3 regions of the Streptomyces sp. NRRL F-5650 genome follow, and region 1 is predicted to be linked to each of the others. Evidence: riboswitches for the same ligand, from Rfam matches in the RefSeq annotation. Region 1 holds a riboswitch; each other region holds the start of a gene.
The links. Region 1 has a riboswitch for thiamine pyrophosphate ahead of thiC (phosphomethylpyrimidine synthase ThiC). Riboswitches for the same ligand answer to the same signal wherever they lie in the genome.
Positions count from the first base shown of each region.

Region 1 (5,153 bases):
GTCCTGCGAGATCTTCATCGAACAGAACTTGGGCCCGCACATGGAGCAGAAGTGGGCCGTCTTGGCGGGCTCGGCCGGCAGTGTCTCGTCGTGGAACTCCCGCGCGGTGTCCGGGTCGAGGGACAGATTGAACTGGTCCTCCCACCGGAACTCGAACCGGGCGTCCGACAGCGCGTCGTCCCACTCCTGCGCACCGGGGTGGCCCTTGGCGAGGTCGGCGGCATGGGCGGCGATCTTGTAGGTGATGACGCCGGTCTTGACGTCGTCACGGTTGGGCAGCCCCAGGTGTTCCTTGGGCGTGACGTAGCAGAGCATGGCCGTGCCCCACCAGGCGATCATCGCGGCACCGATGCCGGAGGTGATGTGGTCGTACGCCGGCGCGACGTCCGTCGTCAGCGGGCCGAGCGTATAGAACGGAGCTTCATCACAGATCTCCTGCTGAAGGTCGATGTTCTCCTTGATCTTGTGCATCGGGACATGTCCCGGGCCCTCGATCATGGTCTGTACGTTGAAACGCTTGGCGATCCGGTTGAGTTCCCCGAGCGTGCGCAACTCGGCGAACTGCGCCTCGTCGTTGGCGTCCGCGATCGACCCGGGACGCAGGCCGTCGCCGAGGGAGTACGTGACGTCGTAGGCGGCGAGAATCTTGCAGAGCTCCTCGAAGTTCTCGTACAGGAAGGACTCCTTGTGGTGCGCCAGGCACCAGGCCGCCATGATCGAGCCGCCGCGCGAGACGATGCCGGTCTTGCGGTTGGCGGTCAGCGGTACGTACGGCAGGCGTACGCCCGCGTGTACCGTCATGTAGTCCACGCCCTGCTCGGCCTGCTCGATCACGGTGTCCTTGTAGATCTCCCAGGACAGTTCCTCGGCCCGGCCGTCGACCTTCTCCAGGGCCTGGTAAAGCGGCACGGTGCCGATCGGTACAGGGGAGTTGCGCAGGACCCACTCGCGTGTGGTGTGGATGTTGCGGCCGGTGGACAGGTCCATGACCGTGTCGGCGCCCCACCGGGTCGCCCAGGTCATCTTGTCGACCTCCTCCTCGATGGAGGACGTCACCGCCGAGTTGCCGATGTTGGCGTTGACCTTCACCAGAAACCGCTTGCCGATGATCATCGGCTCGATCTCCGGGTGGTTGACGTTGGCGGGCAGCACGGCCCGCCCTGCCGCGATCTCCTCGCGGACCACCTCCGGCGAGACGTTCTCCCGGACGGCCACGTACTCCATCTCCGGGGTGATCTCGCCGCGCCGCGCGTACGCGAGCTGCGTCACCGCGGTGCCGTCGCGGCCCCGGCGCGGCTGCCGCGGGCGGCCGGGGAAGACGGCGTCGAGGTTCCGCAGGCCGCCGCGGGGCGAGGTGTGCTTGATGCCGTCGTCCTCGGGGCGGACGGGACGGCCCGCGTACTCCTCGGTGTCGCCGCGCGCGATGATCCAGTTCTCCCGCAGCGGCGCCAGGCCCCTGCGGACATCGGTGTCGACGAGTGGATCGGTGTACGGGCCCGAGGTGTCGTACAACGTGACCGACTGCCCGTTGGTGAGGTGCACCTGACGGACCGGCACCCGCACATCGGGGCGCGAGCCCTCGACGTACGCCTTGTGCCAGCCGATGGACTTCCCGGCCTCCGTGGCTTCACTGGTCCCCGCGGCATCCGCCGAGGCGGAATTCTGCGCGGAGTCCTGTGCGGAGGCAGGCGTGCGTGCGTCCTTGATGGTCATGAGACCTACTCCCTACGCCGGCATTACCCGGTAACAGGTTCGGCGGTCGACGCAGCGGCTTCCGTCTCACGGCACTTCGTGGGATACGTCACTCGCCTTCGGAGACGTTTCCCGTGAAACATCGCTGGAACGGAGGTCAGCGCCCTCTCAGCCCGGTGCTCCGAGCTCCCGCGTGTACAAAGGTGCCACCACGCTAGCGCCCATTCGGGCGCGGTGACCAGAGGGCCCCTCCCGTTCTTGCGATGATCGGGCGGTGACCACACCGCAGCATCCCCCCTTCCCGCCGCACCGGCCCGGCCGCGGACCGGGCGCCGAAGAGGACGACGGCCGTGCGACCGGCCCTGTCCCCGTCGTCCCTCACGGCACGCTCGGCGGCAGACCGGAGGCTGACCACGGGCACACCCCGGAGGGCGGCGGACGGGACGCGGGGGGCGGGCACGGGCACTCGCACGCGCACAGCCACGGGCCCGCGGCGCCCGTCTCCCGGCACCTGCGGAAGGTCATCGCCGCGGTCCTGATCCCCTTCGCCGCAGCCGTGTTGGTCGGGCTCGCGGTCCTGTGGCCGGGCGGTGCGCCGCCCCACGAGCGCACGGGTGTCGGCTTCGACCGGCAGACACAGGAGGCCACGGTCACCAAGGTCGTCGCGCTGAGCTGCCAGGCGGCCAATCCCTCGGCCGGCACCCCGACCGGCGACACCTCCACCGCCGAGGGGTCGTCCGCGGTGCAGCAGGCCGAGGGCGAATGCAAGCGGGCCACCGTCCGCGTCGACACGGGGGACGACAAGGGCCGTACGTTCGACGAGATCGTGCAGCCGGACCAGTCACGGCAGTTGCACGAGGGACAGAAGGTGGTGGTCGCCTACGAGCCCTCCGCGCCCAAGGACCTGCAGTACTCGGTGACCGACGTCAACCGTCAACTCCCCCTTGGCCTGTTGGCCGGCATCTTCGCCCTCGCCGTCGTGGTCGTCGGACGACTGCGCGGCCTCATGGCCCTGATCTCGCTGGCGGTCAGTTTCCTGCTGCTGAACTTCTTCATTCTGCCCGCGATCCTGCAGGGCTCGAATCCGCTGGTCGTGGCGGTGATCGGGTCCAGTGCGATCATGCTGATCGCCCTGTACCTGTGTCACGGGCTGTCGGCCAGAACCTCCGTGGCCGTGCTCGGCACCCTGATCTCGTTGCTGCTGATCGGCGTGCTCGGGTCGCTGTTCATCGGCTGGGCCGCACTCACCGGCAACACGGACGACAACACCGGCCTCATCCACGGGCTGTACCCGTCCATCGACATGAGCGGGCTGCTGCTCGCCGGGGTCATCATCGGTTCGCTCGGTGTCCTCGACGACGTGACGGTCACCCAGACCTCGGCGGTCTGGGAACTCCACGAGGCCAACCCGGCGATGGGCTGGCGCGGCCTGTACCGCGCGGGCATCCGCATCGGCCGCGACCACATCGCCTCGGTCGTGAACACGCTCGTCCTGGCCTACGCCGGCGCCGCGCTGCCCCTGCTGCTGCTGTTCTCGATCGCGCAGAGCGGGGTGGGGACGGTCGCCAACAGCGAGCTGGTCGCTGAGGAGATCGTGCGTACGCTGGTCGGCTCGATCGGTCTGGTGGCCTCCGTGCCGGTCACCACCGCCCTCGCCGCCCTGGTCGTGTCGGCTGACCGGCCGACGCGGGCCCCGGAGCCGGCAGCCGGTGCGGGAGCGCCCGCGCGGAGCGGGCGGGGCCGTCGCCGCAAGCGCTGACGCGCCCGGCGAGGCACCCCGCCCCCGCTGCGGGTGTGCGTGCCGGAACGGTTCAGCCCGCGCTCTGCTCCTCCGCCAGGATGCGGTCCAGGGCTTCGTCGAGGTGGCTGTCGAAGTCGGCGAGCGCACCCTCCTGGCCGAGGGGGACGAGCTTGTCGGTGCGGTCGAGGAAGGCCACGAGGGGGGCCGCAGAGGAGCGGAACAGGGCCTGGTCGCTGCCGACCTGAAGGCGGATCAGTACTTCGGCCAACGGCTCGGGGTCGACCGGTGCGATACGCACGTCGCCGTCGCCGCACGGCCGGCCCACCCCGTCGACCAGCAGCTCCCGGCCGAACGCCCAGGTCACCGGCGCGTCTCCGGGCAGATGGAAGGTCAGTCGTACGGCGTAGGGATCACGTGTCTCGTACCGCAGCTCCACCGGGATGCGAAACGAGAGCTCCTCTGACACGAGAAAGCTCATCATGACCTCTGCCTGTACGGACTCGCCCATTCGCCTACCCCGTCATCCGCCGTCGACTGTCCGAGAATCAAACCTCTAACACTGGTGGCATCTTGCTCAACGTACACACCAGATCACAAGGAGTGAGTTTTCAGATACTGATAGAGAGGGCGAGCGAGCCCAGACGCCGCCCCACCTCGTGCTGCAGACGCTGGGCCGCGGGCAGCAAACGGTCCGCCTGGTGGAGGGGCAGGGAGATGGCCATCGTCGCCGCTGTGGTGCCGACGGTGATCGGAATCGCCGCGCAGACCGTCCCCAGCGCGTACTCCTGGCGCTCGGTCACCGGCGTCATCCGGCGCATGCGTTCCAGCCGCTTCAGCAGGCTGTGGCCGTCACGCACCGTGTACGGCGTGATCGGCCGCACCGGGTAGCGGTGCAGGTGGTCGCGGCGGGCGTCCTCGTCCAACTGGGACAGCAGGCACTGCCCGATGGCGTGGGCGTGCCCCGTCTCCCGGAAGTCCGCCCACTCCTCGACCGCCGGGTTGCCCGGGGTGTCGGAGACGCACATGACCTCGATCTCACCCTCCCGGTACATGGCGTAGTACACGGGGACGCCGATCGCGTCGCGCCAGCGCGCCATGGTGTCGACCACCGTGCTGCGACGTTTCTGCTCGGCCCCGGTGCTGCTCAGCCGCTCAGCGGCCTCCCCGAGGAAGAACAGTCCCTTGTCGCGGCGGAGGTAACCCTCGTGCACCAGCGTGCGCAGCAGGTGGTACGCCGTGGGCAGCGCCAGTCCCGTCTCACGGGCCAGCTGCTTGGCGGGGGCGCCGTACTCGTGCGCGGCGACGCACTCGAGCAGGCGCATCGCCCGCTGCACGGAACCGATCAGGGTCGCGGAGGGCGGGTCGGCGGAGGCGGGCGCGGAGGGTGTCCGAGGCGTCGAGCAGGGCTGCACGGGGAGGGCGTGCAGACCGAATGCGGTGTCAGCCGTGGCCAAGGGTCACTCCCGGAACGCGAGGAGGCAGCCCGTGCGGAGAACACGGGTGGGGGTGTACGCCGTTCGCGAGGTCGCCCCCGCGTGGAGTTCCGGACTCTAACCGCCGGTCACCGCTCACCGGCGGCCCGTCCGGGAAACTTCCCCCGCCCGAGGGAACCGGTGGTTCCTGTTACCGCCACCGGTGCCCCGCGCCTCTCACCAGTCGCTGCGCGACGAGGAGCTCGACATGAACTTGCGTACGACGTAGATCAGTCCGCCGACGAGCG
Region 1 covers NZ_JOGV01000012.1:119,491-124,643, reverse strand. Annotated here, with positions in the region: gene thiC (phosphomethylpyrimidine synthase ThiC) at 1-1,713, opposite strand, end outside; TPP riboswitch at 1,706-1,895, opposite strand; gene IG88_RS0114660 (YibE/F family protein) at 1,967-3,451, shown strand; gene IG88_RS0114655 (SsgA family sporulation/cell division regulator) at 3,504-3,941, opposite strand; gene IG88_RS0114650 (IclR family transcriptional regulator domain-containing protein) at 4,042-4,755, opposite strand; gene IG88_RS0114645 (DUF5326 family protein) at 5,083-5,153, opposite strand, start outside.

Region 2 (5,153 bases), on a different contig from region 1:
GGCCGGGGCAGGCGGGAGCGGGCCGGGGCCGGCGCGGGGGACGCCAGCCGGCTGGTGCGGCTGACCCCGTCCGGGCCGCCGTCCTCGTCCCCGTCGACGGGCGGGCGGCGAGGCATCGTCAGCGCGCGCGGGATCACGCTCGTACGGTCCTCGGCGTTGTCGTGCTCCGCCGCGAGCGCCTGGGGCGGCACCGCGTCCAACTGCTCCGCGCTGAGCGCCGCCCGCGCCTCACGGGCCCGGGCGAGCAGGGCCACCGCGTCGTGCGGCCGGACCTCGGGATTGCGCGCGGTGGCCGCGGCGACCAGCTCGTCGAGCTCGAAGGCGGCTCCCGGCACCGAGGCCGAGGGCGGCGGCACGTCCTCGTGCAGGTGCTTGTAGAGCACCGCCGCGGGCGAGTCGCCGTCGTGCGGCTTGGCGCCGGTCAGCATCTCGTACAGCACGACACCGCACGCGTACACGTCGACCCGGGGGTCGGCGGTGCCGTGCTCGATCTGCTCGGGCGCCAGGTAGGAGACGGTGCCGAGGACGGCGCCGGTGGTGCTGGTGACGGTGTTCACGGCCCGGACCAGGCCGAAGTCGGCGACCTTGACCCGGCCGTCGTCGCCTATCAGCACGTTCTCCGGCTTCATGTCCCGGTGCACGAACCCCGCCCGGTGCGCGGCACCGAGCGCGGCGAGGACCGGCTCCAGGATGTCCAGCGCGGCCCGCGGCCTGAGCGCCCCGCGCTCGCGCAGCACGTCCCGCAGGGTGCAGCCGGCGATGTACTCCATCGCCAGGTAGACGTACGCCCCCTCGGCACCCTGGTCGAAGACCTGGACGACATTGGGGTGGTCGAGCCGGGCCACCGACTTGGCCTCGCGGATGAACCGCTCGACGAAGGTGGCGTCGGTCGCGAGCGCCGGGTGCATCACCTTCAGCGCGAGCACGCGGTCCAGGCGGGTGTCCACGGCCCGGTAGACCGTGGCCATCCCGCCGACCGCGATCCGCGCCTCGACGCGGTACCGGCCGTCGAGCACCTGACCGACGAGAGGGTCCTGGAGGGTCGTGTCCACGCAGGTGAGTCTACGAGCCGACACCGACACCCCGGGTCGTCGACCGGAATCGGGCCGGTACTGCAGCGCATCTGTGACGCTTCCCACGCGCCCCACGCACCGCGCGCCTCCGACGGCGGCGCACCGGCGCGGGATCACCGGAAGGCGGGCCGCTCCGGATCCAGCACCGCCAGGCCCTCCGAGGTGGACGACGCCTCGGCGAAGTGCCGCCGCGGAATCCGCCCGGCCCGCCGGGCCAGCCGCCCCGCCTCCACTCCCGCCCGCATCGCCGCGGCCATCAGCACCGGCTCCTGCGCCCGCGTCACCGCCGAGGCCAGCATCACCCCCGCACACCCCAGCTCCATCGCCAGCGCCACGTCCGAGGCCGTACCGGCCCCCGCGTCCAGGATCACCGGCACGCGCGCGTGCTCCACGATGAGCTGGAAGTTGTGCGGGTTGCGGATCCCGAGCCCGGAGCCGATCGGCGAGCCCAGCGGCATGATCGCCGCGCACCCGACGTCCTCCAGCCTCCGCGCGAGCACCGGGTCGTCGTTGGTGTACGGCAGCACCGTGAACCCGTCGTCGACCAGGGTCTCGGCCGCGTCCAGCAGCTCGACCGGGTCCGGCAGCAGCGTGCGCTCGTCGGCGACGACCTCCAGCTTGACCAGGTCCGTGCCGAGCGCCTCGCGCGCCAGCCGCGCGGTGAGGACGGCCTCCCCGGCGGTGAAGCAGCCGGCCGTGTTCGGCAGCACCCCGATGCCGAGCCGCTCCAGTACGGACAGCACCGACCCGTGCACCGAGGTGTTCACCCGCCGCATCGCGACGGTCGTCAGCTCCGTCCCGGAGGCCACCAGCGCGCGCTCCAGCACGTCCAGGCTGGGCGCGCCGCCCGTACCCATGATCAGGCGGGACCCGTACGACGTACCGCCGAGGACAAAGGGATCGTCGGCCACGGTCAGCCTCCCTGGACGGCGGTGAGGACCTCGACGCGGTCGCCGTCGGCCAGGGCGGTGGCGGACCACTGCGCGCGCGGGACGACGGTTTCGTTCAGGGCGGCGGCCACTCCGGACGGTGCCGCGGTGAGCGTGCCCACCAGCGCGTCCAGGGCGGTGCCGGGAGCCACCTCGCGCGGCTCGCCGTTGACGGAGATGTTCATGCGGACTGCTCCGAAAGTCGCGGGAGTGGTGGACGGGCGGGGTCGGCGCCGAAGCGGCGGGGCGTGAAGGGGCGGCCCTCCTCCGGCAGCTCCCCGGTGGTCAGGACGTGCGCCATGACGTCGCCGGTGACGGGGGTGAGCAGGACGCCGTTGCGGTAGTGCCCGGTGGCCAGCAGCAGGCCGTCCAGGTCGGTCGGGCCGAGCAGCGGGGCGTTGTCCGGGGAGCCGGGGCGCAGCCCCGCGCGGGTCTCCGTCAGCGGCAGCTCCGTGATGCCGGGGACCAGCTCGTGGGCGTCGCGCAGCAGCTCGTAGACGCCGCCCGCGGTGACCGTCGTGTCCCAGCCCAGCTCCTCGCTGGTGGCGCCGACGACCAGCTCGCCGCTCTCGCGGGGCACCAGGTAGACGTGGTTGCCGCGCACCACGGCGCGCACCGTCCGGTTCAGCAGCGGCCCGTGGGTCCGCGGCATCGTCAGGCGCAGCACCTGGCCCTTCACCGGCCGCACCGGCGGCAGGACGGCCTCCGGCACGCCCGCGAGCCGCCCGCTGAGGCTGCCCCCGGCCAGCACCACCTGCCCGGCCTCCAGCGGGGTGCCGTCGGCGGTGACGACGCCCGTGGCCCGCTCCCCGCGCCCGACGGCGAGCCGCTCGGCCCACTCCCGGTGGAAGACCACGCCCGCGTGTTCGCAGGCGGCCACCAGCGCGCGGGCGAGGCGGCGGGGGTCGATCTGGTGGTCGCCGTCCACCCGGAGCCCCCCGCGCACGCCCGGCGCCAGCATCGGCTCCAGACGCCGGCACTCGCGCCCCGACAGCCACTCCGACTCCAGGCCCGAGCGCTGCTGGAGCGCATGCAGGTCGCGCAGGTGGGCGCGGTCGTCGGCGTCCAGCGCGACGGCGAGGGTGCCGCAGCGCCGGTACCCGAGGTCCCGGCCGGTCAGTTCGGCCAGTTCGGCCGCGAAGCCGGGGTAGCGGCGGGCCGAGGCGAGGTTCAGCGCGAGCAGTGTCTCCTCGCCGTAGTGCAGCTCGGTGACGGCGGCCAGCATCCCGGCCGCCACCCGGGCCGCCCCGCCGCCCGGTTCGGGGTCCACGAGGGCGGTGGCCAGACCGCGCTGCGCGGCCCGCCAGGCCGTGACCAGCCCGACGATCCCGCCGCCGACGACGAGCACGTCGGGCGTGCGGGGTGTACGAGGCGTGTGTGGTGGAGACGACATGGGCGTCCAGCCCCTCCCTTCGCCGGCATGACCCGGATCAGGTTCGTACGGTCGGAGGCCGCCAGCCTCCCTCTCAGCCCGGTGCGTCCGGGCTCCCGCGAGTGCCTTGCGTCGGCCACCCTAGCCCGCGGCGCACGGCCCGGGTAAGGGACCCCGCGCGGCCGGGGGCCTCGCGCGGCTCACCCGGCACGGGCACTCACCGGCGGAACAGGGGGTGTCTATGGTGATCGGGTGAGTGAGCAGACGCGGGAACGGGGACAGGGACCGGCGGCGGGCGCGGAGCGCCGGGTGGTCGTGGTGGGCGCCGGGATGGCGGGCGTGCAGACCGCGGTCGCCCTCAGGGAACAGGGCTTCACCGGCCCGGTGACCCTGATCGGCGCGGAGCCGCACCAGCCCTACGACCGCCCCCCGCTGTCCAAGGCCGTCCTGCTCGGCACGGCCGAGGGCTCCGCCTTCGACGTCGACTTCGAGGCGCTCGGCATCACCCTGCGGCTGGGCTGCGAGGCCCTGGGCGTGCGCCCCGGCGACCACGTCCTCGACACCTCCGAGGGGCCGGTGCCCTACGACTCGCTGGTCCTGGCGACCGGCGCCGAACCCGTCCGGCTCCCCGGCACCGAGGGCGTGCCCGGCGTGCACCTGCTGCGCACCCTGGACGACGCCGAACGGCTGCGCCCGGTGCTCGCCCGGCAGCACGACGTCGTGGTCGTCGGCGCGGGCTGGATCGGCGCCGAGTTCGCCACCGCCGCGCGGGAGGCGGGCTGCGCCGTGACCGTGGTGGAGGCCGCCGACCGGCCGCTCGCCGACGCGCTGCCCGCCGATGTGGCCGCGCCGATGACCTCCTGGTACGCCGACGCGGGCGTCGACCTGCGCACCCGCGCGTGCGTGGAGCGCGTGGAGCGCGTCGAACCCGGCGGCCCCGGCGGGGCCGCCCGGGTCGTCCTCGACGACGGCACCCGGCTGCCCGCCGACGCGGTCGTCGTCGGCATCGGCGCCCGTCCGGCCACCGGCTGGCTGGCCGGCTCGGGGATCTCCCTCGGTCCGCACGGCGAGGTCCTGGCCGACGACCGCCTGCGCGCCTGCGCACCGGACGTCCACGCGGTGGGCGACTGCGCATCCTTCCCCTCCGCCCGCTACGGCGAGCGGCTGCTGGTGCACCACTGGGACAACGCGCTCCAGGGGCCGCGCACGGTCGCCGCCGACATCGTCGGCGCCCCGGCCGGCGAGATCCCGGCGGCCTACGATCCGGTGCCGTACTTCTGGTCCGAGCAGTTCGGCCGCTTCGTCCAGTACGCCGGTCACCACACGGCCGCCGACACCACCCTGTGGCGCGGCGACCCCTCGAGCCCGGCGTGGACGGTCTGCTGGCTGCGCGCGGGCCGCCTGGTGGCGCTGCTGGCGGTGGGCCGCCCCCGTGACCTGGCCCAGGGCAGACGCCTGATCCAGGCGGGCACGACGATGGACCCGGACCTGCTGGCCGACCCGGCGAAGCCGTTGAAGGCGGCGACGGCGGCATCGGCGTAGTCCGGTTTCCGAGTGTCAGTGCCAGGTGGCAGGCTGGGGGCGTGACCGAGATTGACGCAAAGACCGATGCTCTCGTGCCTGCCTGGCTCACCGTTCCCGACATCGCCGAGAAGCTCGGCGTCGAGGTGACCCGGGTACGCCAGCTCATCAAGGAAGGCCAGCTCATCGCCGTCCGCCGCGGGGAGAACCGCGCGCTGCACGTCCCCGCGGCCTTCATCGACGAGGACAAGGTCGTCA
Region 2 covers NZ_JOGV01000004.1:47,659-52,811, forward strand. Annotated here, with positions in the region: gene pknB (Stk1 family PASTA domain-containing Ser/Thr kinase) at 1-1,052, opposite strand, end outside; gene IG88_RS0106130 (thiazole synthase) at 1,187-1,984, opposite strand; gene thiS (sulfur carrier protein ThiS) at 1,987-2,187, opposite strand; gene thiO (glycine oxidase ThiO) at 2,184-3,395, opposite strand; TPP riboswitch at 3,393-3,504, opposite strand; gene IG88_RS0106145 (NAD(P)/FAD-dependent oxidoreductase) at 3,627-4,916, shown strand; gene IG88_RS0106150 (Rv2175c family DNA-binding protein) at 4,958-5,153, shown strand, end outside.
Region 2: linked by a shared signal. The riboswitch ahead of thiO (glycine oxidase ThiO) and the one ahead of thiC (phosphomethylpyrimidine synthase ThiC) in region 1 are both predicted to bind thiamine pyrophosphate.

Region 3 (5,153 bases), on a different contig from region 1:
GGTGCCCAACCGGCCGAACAGCTCCCGCAGTTCCACCACCAGTCGCTCCCGCAGCGAGCGGTCGAGCTGGCCGAGCGGCTCGTCGAGCATCAGCAGCCGGGGCCGGGGCGCGAGGGCGCGGGCCAGGGCCACCCGCTGCTGTTCACCGCCGGAGAGCGCGCCGACGGACCGGCGGGCGGCACCCGGCAGCCCGACCAGCTCCAGCAACTCCCGCACCCGCTCCTGCTGTTCGGCCCGGGACGCGCCGCGCATCCGCGGCCCGAAGGCGATGTTCTGGGCCACGTCGCGCTGCGGGAACAACTGGTGGTCCTGGAACATCAGCCCGACCTCGCGCCGGTGCGCGGGCACCCCGGCCTGGTCACGTCCCTCCAGCGTCACCCGCCCGGCGTCCAGCGGCTGGAGTCCGGCGACCGCCCGCAGGAGCGTCGACTTGCCGCTGCCGCTGGGCCCGAGCACGCACACCACCTCGTGCTCGGCGACCGCCAGGTCGACGTCGTCGAGCACGGCCCGCCCGCCGAAGCGGACCGTGGCGCCTTCGAGGCCCAGCAGGCTGGACGGCATGTCAGAACTCCCCGCTCCGGTCGGTCCGCAACCGCTCCAGCACCACCAGGGCCACGGCGCACACCAGCATCAGAATCGTCGAAAGGGCCATCGCCTGGCCGTAGTTCATGTCCCCGGGCCGTCCCAGCAGCCGGGCCACCGCGACCGGCAGCGTCGGGTTGTCGGGCCGCGCGATGAAGACGGTCGCGCCGAACTCGCCGAGCGAGACCGCGAAGGCGAACCCGGCCGCCACCAGGAGCGCCCGCCGCACCATCGGCAGGTCCACCTCCCGCCACACCCGCCACGGCGACGCCCCCAGCACGGCCGCCGCCTCCCGCAGCCGCCCGTCCACCGCCCGCAGCACCGGCAGCATGGTCCGTACGACGAAGGGGACGCCCACCAGCGCCTGCGCGAGCGGCACCAGGATCCACGAGGCCCTGAGGTCCAGCGGGGGTTCGTCCAGCGCGATCAGGAAGCCGAAGCCGACCGTCACGGCCGACACCCCGAGGGGCAGCATCAGCAGCGCGTCGAACCCGCGCACGAAGCGGCCCGCGTCGCGCCGGGTGAGCGCGGCCGCGGCCAGGCCGCCGATCACCACGGCGATGGCGGTGGCGGCGACGGCGTACTGGAGGGAGTTGCCGATCGCCTCGATCGGCGGGACGAGGAAGGCGCCGCCGTCCTCGCGGGTCAGCGCCCGGTAGTAGCCGAAGCCGGAGGCGCCCAGCGACCGCTGCACCAGCACCGCGAGCGGCAGCACCAGCAGGACCGCGATGACGCCCAGGACCCCGGCGAGCAGCGCCCACTGCCCCGCGCCGCGCGGCCGGCGCGCGGTCGTGCCCGCGTCCACCAGCCGCAGGGCCGTCTCGCGCCGCCGTACCGTCCAGGCGTGCACGGCGAGGACGGCGGCGACGGCCGCGAACTGGACCAGCGTCAGCACGGCGGCCGTGGACAGGTCGAAGACCTGGGAGGTCTGGCGGTAGATCTCCACCTCGAGGGTGGAGAAGGTGGGCCCGCCGAGGATCTGGACGACGCCGAAGGAGGTGAAGGTGAACAGGAAGACCATCAGCGCGGCGGCGGCCACGGCGGGCACCAGCGCGGGCAGCGTCACCTGCCGCCAGGCCCGCAGCCGGGAGGCGCCGAGCATCCGCGCGGCCTCCTCCTGCCGCGGATCGAGCTGCGCCCAGAGGCCGCCCACGGTGCGCACGACGACGGCGTAGTTGAAGAAGACGTGCGCGAGCAGGATCGCCCACACCGTGGTGTCCAGGCGCAGGCCCCACAGCTCGTCCAGCAGCCCGCCCCGCCCGACCAGCGCCAGGAACGCCGTCCCGACGACGACCGTCGGCAGCACGAACGGCACGGTCACCACGGCCCGCAGCACCTGTTTGCCGGGGAAGTCGAAGCGGGCGAAGACGTAGGCGCCGGGCAGCGCGATCAGCAGCGTGAGGGCGGTGGACGCCAGTGCCTGCCAGGTGGTGAACCACAGGACGTGCCGCACGTCGGACTGCGCGAGCACGTCCCCGAACCGCCCCACCTGCCAGGCCCCGTCGGCCTTCAGGCCGCGCGCGACGATGGCCGCGACGGGGTAGGCGAAGAACACCGCGAAGAACGCGACCGGCACGGCCATCAGACCGAGCCGCGCCGCGCTCCCGCGCACGCTCCCCACCGGCTTGCCCCGGTCGCTCACTTCAGTACGAGCGAGGTCCACGACTTGACCCACTGGTCGCGGTTGCCGGCGATCTTCGCCGGGTCGAGGGTCTGCGGGTCCTTGGCCTGCGGCCCGAACTTCGTGAACACCTCCGGGACCTGCGCGTCCTTCCGCACCGGGTGGACGAACATGTTCAGCGGCATGTCCTCCTGGAAGGTCTTGCTCAGCAGGAAGTCGAGGAGTGCCTTGCCGCCCTCGGGGTTCCTGGCGTTGGCGAGCAGGCCCGCGTACTCGACCTGCCGGAAGCAGGTCCCGTCGGCGACGCCCGTGGGGGCGGTGTCCGGCTGCGGGTCGGCGTAGACGACCTCGGCGGGCGGGGAGGAGGCGTAGGAGACGACCAGCGGGCGGTCGCCTCCCGCCTTCCTGCCGCCGGCCGAGCCGGAGAACTCCTCGTTGTACGCCTGCTCCCAGCCGTCGACGACCTTGACGCCGTTCGCCTTGAGCTTCTTCCAGTAGCCCTCCCAGCCGTCGTCCCCGTACCGGGCGGCGGTGCCGAGCAGGAAGCCGAGGCCCGGCGAGGAACTGCCCGCGTTCTCGGTGACGAGCAGGTCCTTGTAGGCGGGCTTGGCCAGGTCGTCGAAGGACTTCGGCGGTGCGAGCCGGTGCTTGTCGAAGTAGGCCCTGTCGTAGTTGACGCAGATGTCGCCGGTGTCGACGGGCGTGACCCGGTGCTTGTCCCGGTCGGCCCGGTACTCGGGCGGGACCCGGTCGGAGCCCTTCGCCTCGTACGGCTGGAACAGGCCGTTGTCCAGGGCGCGGGACAGCAGGGTGTTGTCGACGCCGAAGAAGACGTCGCCCTGCGGGTTGTCCTTGGTGAGGATCGCCTTGTTGACGGCCTGCCCGGCGTCGCCGTCCTCCAGGACCTTGACCTTGTACCCCGACTTCTTCTCGAAGGCCGCGATGACGTCCTTGGAGGCGGCCCACGAGTCGTGGCTGACCAGCGTCACCGTCTTGGAGCCGCCGGCGCCGCTGCCGCCCCCGTCGTCGGACGACGATCCGCAGGCGGCCAGCGTGCCGACCATGCCGAGCCCGACGGCCAGGACACTGACCTGCTTGGTGATGCCCTTCTTGGTGATGCTCACTGAATTCCTCCTGGGTGACCAGGAGAAGACGCGGCCCCGCCCGGGACCCCTGGCGAGGATCCCGGGCAGGGCGCAACAGCTCGAGTGGTGACCGATCTCCCTACCCAGAATGACCTGGGCCAGGTTCAGAGGGTCTGCGGCCGGTGCCGCACTCTCAGCGCTGTGGCGCTCCCCTGTCGGAATATGAAGATGTGACTGCGAATGACGTTGTACGGCGTTGACGTACTTCCGTCGGTCAGGTTACCGCTCGCTCGCGGCGAGCTGACCACACGCCCCGTCGATCTCCTGGCCACGGGTGTCCCGGATCGTCACCGGCACACCGTGCGCCGCGATCGCCTCCACGAACGCCTTCTCGTCCTCGGGCCGCGACGCGGTCCACTTGGAGCCGGGCGTGGGGTTGAGCGGGATCAGGTTGACGTGCACGGGCCTGCCCTTGAGCAGCCGCCCGAGCCGGTCGCCGCGCCAGGCCTGGTCGTTGATGTCGCGGATCAGGGCGTACTCGATGGACAGCCGCCGCCCGGACTTCGCCGCGTACTCGAACCCGGCGTCCAGCACCTCGCGCACCTTCCACCGCGTGTTGACGGGGACGAGGGTGTCGCGCAGCTCGTCGTCGGGAGCGTGCAGGGAGATGGCGAGGCGGCACTTGAAGCCCTCGTCGGCGAAGCGGTGGATCGCCGGGACGAGGCCGACCGTGGAGACGGTGATCCCGCGCTGGGAGAGCCCCAGTCCGTCGGGCTCGGGATCGGTGAGCCGGCGGACGGCGCCCACGACCCGGTTGTAGTTGGCGAGGGGCTCGCCCATGCCCATGAACACGATGTTGCTGAGCCGGGCGGGACCTCCCGGGACCTCGCCGTCCCTGAGCGCCCGCATGCCGTCCACGATCTGGTGCACGATCTCGGCGGTCGACAGGTTCCGGTCGAGTCCGGCCTGGCCGGTGGCGCAGAAGGGGCAGTTCATGCCGCAGCCCGCCTGGGAGCTGATGCACATCGTGACCCGGTCCGGGTAGCGCATGAGCACCGACTCGACGAGGGTCCCGTCGAACAGCTTCCACAGCGTCTTGCGCGTGGTCCCCTCGTCGGTCGACAGGTGCCGCACGACCGTCATCAGCTCGGGCAGCAGCGCCTCGCGCAAGCCCTCGCGCGAGCCGGCGGGGATGTCGGTCCACTGCTCGGGGTCGTGCGCGTACCGCGCGAAGTAGTGCTGCGAGAGCTGCTTCGCACGGAACGGCTTCTCACCGATCGCGGCGACAGCCTCCTTGCGCTCGGCGGGCGTGAGATCGGCGAGGTGCCGCGGCGGCCGCTTCGCTCCGCGGGGTGCGGCGAAGGTCAGCTCACCGGGGGCTGGACGGGCCACGGTCGGACAACTCCTCAGGACGGCGGGCCTGTGGCAACCCCCCGCGTCGGCGGGGACAACGGCAGGGCCGTGCCGGAGCCAGGAGACCTCACTGGAAGACCCCCGCCTCGGCGGGGACACACGGAAGGGCCCGCGGCCAAAAGCCGCAGGCCCTTCCCAGACTACCTGATCGCTGTCAACCCGACCCGACGAAGATCACCAGCAGCAGCCACACCACCGGCGCCGTCGGCAGCAGCGAGTCCAGCCGGTCCATGATGCCGCCGTGCCCCGGCAGGAGGGTGCCCATGTCCTTGATGCCGAGGTCGCGCTTGATCATGGACTCGCCGAGGTCGCCCAGCGTGGCGCTGACGGCGACCGCGAGGCCGAGCAGCAGGCCCTGCCACCAGGTGCCGTCGTCGATCAGGAACTGCGTGCACAGTGCGCCCGCCGCCATCGCGAACGCCACCGCCCCGAGCAGGCCCTCGCGGGTCTTG
Region 3 covers NZ_JOGV01000011.1:199,865-205,017, reverse strand. Annotated here, with positions in the region: gene IG88_RS0113680 (ABC transporter ATP-binding protein) at 1-561, opposite strand, end outside; gene IG88_RS0113675 (ABC transporter permease) at 563-2,245, opposite strand; gene IG88_RS0113670 (thiamine ABC transporter substrate-binding protein) at 2,221-3,267, opposite strand; TPP riboswitch at 3,407-3,512, opposite strand; gene rlmN (23S rRNA (adenine(2503)-C(2))-methyltransferase RlmN) at 3,568-4,680, opposite strand; gene IG88_RS0113655 (phosphatidate cytidylyltransferase) at 4,856-5,153, opposite strand, start outside.
Region 3: linked by a shared signal. The riboswitch ahead of IG88_RS0113670 (thiamine ABC transporter substrate-binding protein) and the one ahead of thiC (phosphomethylpyrimidine synthase ThiC) in region 1 are both predicted to bind thiamine pyrophosphate.